2 regions of the Bacillus sp. TL12 genome follow, and region 2 is predicted to be linked to the other one. Evidence: a T-box and tRNA genes for the amino acid it is inferred to sense, from the RefSeq annotation. Region 2 holds a T-box; the other holds one or more tRNA genes.
What was found. A T-box is a leader RNA that pairs with one kind of tRNA and senses whether it is charged. The one in region 2 lies ahead of argS (arginine--tRNA ligase), so its partner is inferred to be a tRNA-Arg.

Region 1: it has a tRNA-Arg gene. The T-box ahead of argS (arginine--tRNA ligase) is inferred to sense a tRNA for this amino acid. The anticodon was not compared.

Annotation. Positions count from the first base shown of each region.
Region 1 is NZ_JAJJBY010000023.1:38,162-41,580, forward strand. It holds gene rpoN (RNA polymerase factor sigma-54) at 1-502, opposite strand, end outside; tRNA gene LOK41_RS19140 (tRNA-Arg) at 1,212-1,287, opposite strand; gene LOK41_RS19145 (DUF1657 domain-containing protein) at 1,468-1,674, shown strand; gene LOK41_RS19150 (YhcN/YlaJ family sporulation lipoprotein) at 1,790-2,278, shown strand; gene spoVAC (stage V sporulation protein AC) at 2,313-2,789, shown strand; gene spoVAD (stage V sporulation protein AD) at 2,790-3,419, shown strand, end outside.
Region 2 is NZ_JAJJBY010000004.1:188,633-192,051, reverse strand. It holds gene argS (arginine--tRNA ligase) at 1-1,595, opposite strand, end outside; T-box leader at 1,641-1,854, opposite strand; gene LOK41_RS06030 (class I SAM-dependent methyltransferase) at 1,895-2,671, opposite strand; gene LOK41_RS06025 (BrxA/BrxB family bacilliredoxin) at 2,720-3,154, opposite strand; gene LOK41_RS06020 (thiol-disulfide oxidoreductase DCC family protein) at 3,238-3,419, opposite strand, start outside.

The sequences.
Region 1 (3,419 bases), on a different contig from region 2:
GTAAGCGCTTCAATTGAAGTGAAAGACACTCCTGAATATTACGCGCTCCCACCCCTGCTGGCTCTAACGACTGAACGAGCTCCATAGAGCGTTCTACTACATCAATAGGTGCGGTTAGTAACTCTGCTAATTCTTCATTCGTTTCTTGTAAATAACCATTTCCATCCATGTTCATAATGATGAAAGAAGCTGTTTTTCGCTGTTCTTCATCTATTTTATAATACTGTAATTGATCTAATAAATGTTGCTGAATCGACGTAGAATCTACACTGTAAATCTCCATTTGGTTATCGACTTGTTTGCTTGTACTTTTACTTTTGCTTGAACTCTTTTTCTTTTCCCGCTCAAAGCCATTTAACTCAATAAGGGGATTCTCCATCGATTGCTCATACAAAAACTCCGATAATTCCTGCACATTATATTGGAGCATTGTAATCGCTTGTCTTAATTCTTGTGTCATGGCCAAACGTAAGCTTTGTTCTTGTAAAAGACTTGCCTTCAATCTAATCTCCCCCTTGTTTCTATTGTACAATAAGTTTGGTAAAAGGAGAATCCTGCGCAGATACCCATTCCAAAATATTATTAATTTATATGTATTAATGACGTTTACATCTTACAACTGCAAATTGAATAATATTGAAAGAAAATAATAAAAAGTATGTAAATACGGATAAAAAGACATAAACCCTTTCTTTTTTGAATGGAATAGATGATCCAATCATGCATAGTGGCGGTCAGGGCCCTATTTCGCCCCATGCCTCGTTAAAACAGAAAGATATAACGAGTGAAGATCTTTTTTTGTTTCCACGGCCGTGAGTTAGGTGACGGGAAGTCGAAATAAATTGACGAAATGACCTAAAACCTTTCTTTTTTGGGTGGAAGAGAGGATCCAATCATGCATAGCAGCGGTCAGGATCTTATTTCGCCCCATGCCTCGTTAAAACAAAAAGGCATAACGAGTGAAGATCTTTTTTTGTTTTCATAGAAGTGACGTATACGTTTGAAAATCAAAATAACTAAACAGAAATTTTATTACCTAATACCAATACTAACTCTTATAATTAGATATAACAAGATAGAATCGCTTGTGACGAGATAATCATTGTGTATATTGTCGAACAGTCGATATGGTGTGCCGAATCACCGATATATCTTGATAAGCGCTCAATAAAAAAAGTCCTAACTTACAAATGTAAGTTAGGACTTTTTGACGCGCCCAGAGGGATTCGAACCCCCGACAGACGTGGTACCGGAAACCACCGCTCTATCCAACTGAGCTATGGGCGCATGAATAATATACTGGTAATTATATCTCCTTATGTCAATGTACGCAACTACTATTACGCAAAAAAGCTCCCTCCCATTTCTTCAAAAAAACGTCACCAACCTAAATTTGGAAATCATATTTTCACCCCTATTCACAAATCATAACCTTTGAATTCATATTCCATAAGGAGGCTTCATTCGATGACTGTAATTACAAAATTAAAACAAACTGTCGCTGGGTTAAAAAGTGCACAAGCAAGCTTAGAGGGGTTCGCTCTTGATACGGACAACCAACAAGCGAAGCAACTTTTTCAAACAGCTGCGCAGCAAACACAATCCGTTATTGATACTTTAAATCCACGTGTTGAAGAAGTTCAGCAAGAAGAGCCTCAATACGGACAACAATAAATGAAAGTGCCGTTTTATCTTATGGTACACACTTTTTGAGAAACAGAAAAAGGATGATGCTATATCATCCTTTTTCACTCAAATTACATAAAGCAATAGAAATGGAATGATTGCAATGCGAAAATTTAGCACAATTGCCGTGTTATTTATACTCTTACTAGGCTTAACAACAGGATGTACTCATTCTTTAGATAAAGAAGTAAAACAAGAAACTCATAAGAAAACAAAGAAAAAAGAAGAACCGCAGTTAACGAAGGTAAGTATGGAAGAATCTTTTAATCAATCTATATCACATGACGCGAAAAAAAGAGTACTTGCCATGGAAGAAATACTAGAAGCTAGAGCTGCTAACTCTAACACAGATCTTTATGTAGCTGTTAAACCTGAGCATCATGAACGGTTTCAGTTAAAACCATTAAAGTCAAAAATCAAAAAAAAATTTAAAAAAGAGAACCCTACTTTCAATGTCTATGTCAGTACGGATCAAAAGATTTTCATCCTATTAGATAAGCTGGAAAACAAAATTAAGAAAAAAGAAGCCGATAAAGAATACATTAAAAAGAAATTAAAGACAGTTCACGCAGAAATGAACTCTGATACTTAATTGTATGTTCTTTAAAGGAAAAGGAAGGATTCACATGCCAAGTAAAGATAAAGACTTAACACCAGTACAACAAGAATATAAAAAATTTGAGCAACAACGCGAACCGAAAAGACCCGTTTTAAAAAATTGCATAAAAGCTTTTTTTGTAGGTGGTTTTATTTGTTTAATCGGGCAACTCATCTCAACCTTTTATATTACCTATTTTGATTTTAGTGAAAGGTCGGCCGGAAACCCTACTGTAGCAACACTGATTTTTATTTCTATGCTACTTACGGGATTTGGCGTATATGACCGTCTCGCACAATTTGGAGGTGCTGGTACCGCTGTACCTGTTACCGGATTTGGAAATTCTGTTATATCCGCTTGTATTGAACATAAGACAGAAGGCTTTGTCCTTGGAGTAGGTGGCAACATGTTTAAATTGGCGGGATCCGTGATTTTATTTGGTGTATTCGCCGCTTTTGTTATCGGCCTTATTAAAACCATCCTTATCCAATTGGGAGGGCTGTAAATGCTACAAGGACACCGAACATGGGTATTTGAAAATAAACCGGTCATCATCTCAACAGGGGTTATCGGAGGTCCATTTGAAGCAAAGGGAAAAATCCCCGAAGACTTTGATGCCCTTCATGAAGATTTATGGCTTGGGCAAGATTCTTATGAAAAAGCACATAAAGTGTTATTTGAAGAAGCTTGCAGTCGCGCAACCGAAAAAGCCAAGCTTCGAAAAGAAGATATTCAGTTCATTTTAGCAGGTGACCTTATCAACCAAATTACGCCCTCTAGCTTTGCTTGCCGTACGCTCGGCGCTCCCTATATTGGATTATTTGGTGCTTGTTCTACTTCTATGGAAGGGCTTGCCCTCGGTGCAAGTATTGTAAATGCAAAAGGAGCAAAATATTTATTAACAGGTGCATCCAGTCACAATACCGCTGTTGAAAAACAATTTCGCTATCCTACTGAATATGGCGGACAAAAACCACCTACTGCTCAATGGACCGTCACAGGAGCTGGTGCCGCTCTTTTGAGCGATCAAGGAGAAGGACCACGTGTTACATCAGCGACAATTGGTCGAATTGTCGATATGGGTTTAACCGACCCTTTTAACATGGGAGGTGCGATGGCTCCTGCTGCCGTCGAT
Region 2 (3,419 bases):
TCTTCATTATTTTCTAAAATACGAATATTTCCATAATATTTATTAAATGCTTGTGCGACATCTAACAAATACTTCGCAATATGTGAAGGTTCATTTTTAGAAAAGGCTGTTTCAATGACCTTAGAGAATCTATTTAATAATTTTATCGTACTCCAACTATGATCATCGTTTAGCGCAAACGATTCTGTTTCAAATTCAACATTTTCTTTTCGTAAAATGGAGCAAGCACGTGCATGTGTATATTGAACATATGGTCCTGTTTCCCCTTCGAATTTCAGCATTTTTTCTAAAGAGAATTCAATATTGTGCATACGTTCATTTTTCAAATCATGGAAAATGACTGCCCCGACACCCACTTGTTTTGCAACTTCTTCTTTTTGCTTTAAGTTCGGGTTCTTATCTTCGATATTTTGCTCTGCAAGCGTAATCGCTTCTTCTAATACTTCCTCAAGTAATACAACTTTCCCCTTACGTGTGGACATTTTTTTACCATCTTTTAAAATGAGTCCAAATGGTACATGTGCCATCCCATCTACCCAGTTATAACCGAGTTTCTTTAATACGGTGAAAAATTGTGTAAAGTGCAAGCTTTGTTCTGCGCCTACTACATATAGCGCTTTATCAAATTCATATGTGTTTTGACGATAGAGTGCCGCTGTTAAATCGCGGGTTGCATAAAGCGTGGCTCCATCTGATTTTTTAATTAAACATGGCGGCATATCTTCTTTTTCTAAATTAACAACTTGTGCTCCATCTGATTCTTCTAATAATCCTTTTTCTTCTAAGGTTTCAACAAAGTCATCCATTTTATCATTATAGAAAGCCTCTCCTTGGAAGTTCGTAAATTCAACACCAAGAAGTTCATAAATACGAGAGAACTCTTTTAAAGATTCATGACGGAACCAATTCCATAAGAAGACCGCTTCTTCATCACCATCTTCTAATTTCTTAAACCATGCACGACCTTCTTCTTCTAGCTCTGGGTTCTCTTTCACTTCTTCATGGAAGTGAACATATAATTTGAATAATTCACGAATCGGATCTTCTTTTACAAGCTCTTCATTTCCCCATTTTTTATATGCGGTAATTAATTTTCCAAACTGCGTTCCCCAATCACCAATATAATTGATTCCTACAACTTCATATCCACACTTTTTAGCGATATGTTTTAAAGAGTTGCCGATCATCGTTGAACGTAAATGTCCCATGGAGAACGGTTTCGCGATATTTGGTGAAGAGTAATCAATTACTACTGTTTTTTCTCGCCCAAAATGCCCCTGTCCATATTCTTCTTTTTCAGCTAAAATCGTTTTTAATACATCATCGCTTACGATATGACGGTTGAAAAATACATTCACATATGGTCCAACTGCCTCTACTTTTGTAAAAAATGAATCATTTAAGTTCTCAGCGATTTCTTTCGCGATAATTGCTGGTGCTTTTTTATATTGCTTGGCAAGCATGAAACAAGGGAATGCTGCGTCTCCGAATTCATCTTGCTTCGGAGTTTCAATTAGATCTATAATCTGTTCCAGTAATAATTCTGATTCAATTACTTCAAATAAACTTTTTGCAAATTTAATTTTATATTTCATGTTACTCCCTCCTTATTTTTTAAAACACAAAAAACTCGCCTCTAAAAAAGAGACGAGTTATCACCCGTGGTACCACCCTTGTTGTTCCGAAGAACCACTTTCCCGTTGATAACGAGGACAGGGGGCCCCGGCTTACTCTACTATTCATTTCAAGCAGCGTCTCCGAAGTGCGTTTCATCCGTTTCTCCGTACTAGGCTCGCACCATCCCTAGCTCGCTTTACTTCTGAACCAGACTACTCTCTTCATCTACGACATCCTATATGATTGATTATTGCTTATTATACATCTTTTCAAATAATTAGCAAGGTTCAATTACACCAAAATGAAATTTTGCACTTTTTCGCTTATGGACAAAAAAGTTATGTCGTTCAAATCGTGTACTACGAAAATGATCTTTTAAAACAACACGTTTCCTAGCAACACGCTTTGCTTCTGCAATCGTTTCATCTGTAATATCATTATATAAAGCAAAGTGTTTTAAACCTCGAATTCCATCAGATTCAATTACTGTTTCTTCAAACATCGGATCCAGATACACAACGTCATAACTATCGTCTTCGCAGTTCTTTAGAAAATCAAAATGTTCGGTTTGTTTCACTCTAATTCTACGCATTGCTTCCTCGATTGCTAGTATCCCCGCACACCACTGCTTTAAGCCTTTATTCATTATATAAGCCATATAGCGATTTCCTTCAAGACCTGTTATAGATCCCTCTTTTCCAACAATATAACTCGCTACAATGCTATCCGATGCCATGCCAAGCGTACAATCTAACACCGTCATTCCTTTTTCTAACTTTGCAGCTTCTACAAATGGATCATGTTCTCCACGCATTAATCTTTTCACACGAAACATTGCAGAATTAGGATGGAAAAAGAAAGATTCTTCCGTACCTTTTGGATAAATTGCTAACCGATTCTTTCCTACGACAAGTATATCTTGGCCAAACTGTTCATGTAGTTTGGACACAGATACATCGTTACGTACTACAAAAGAGCATTGTAATTCTTCCGCTACCTCTTTTGCATAAGTTGTCATTTCCTCATTCGTTCGTCCTGCTGTTGTTACAATCATCATTTCACCTCATATATAAAGAAAAAAGGGAGAATCACTCCCCCTTTTTTAGCAATGCTTTTCAAAAGCTTGTTCTAAGTTATTAATAATCTCTTCCATTGTTGCACCTTCAATTTCATGACGATGAATGAAGTGAACAACTTCGTTTCCTTTTAATAATGCCATAGATGGTGAAGACGGTGGAATTTCTCCGAAGTACTCACGCATTTTTGCAGTTGCATCTTTATCTTGACCTGCAAATACAGTTACAAGGTGATTAGGTTGTTTCTCAGAACGTACAACCGCTTGACCAGCTGATGGACGAGCTAAACCAGCTGCACAGCCGCAAACAGAGTTTACAACCACTAATGTTGTACCTGTCGCATTTTCCATATATTCTGTTACAGCTTCTTCTGTAGTTAATTCTTCAAATCCAGCACGCACTAGCTCTTGGCGCATGGGAATTACCATTTGACGCATATATTCTTCGTATGCATTTGACATCTTGTAATCTCTCCTTCAACTTTCATTCCAAATTCATCATATCACGCTCTTATAATAGGTGCAAAAGAAAGATAGCAATGTTTTCATTTTTTTGAAGGAATTTCACAAACCCCTTCATGACAGTGCCCAACAGGTACCAGTTTTCTATTATTAGCAATATAATTATACACTTTATTTCCAAATCCAAGTAAAATAGATAACTTAATAAAAGGAACCGCAAACCAGTATGATGGCACAGCCTTGGCTAATACATATACACTACCAA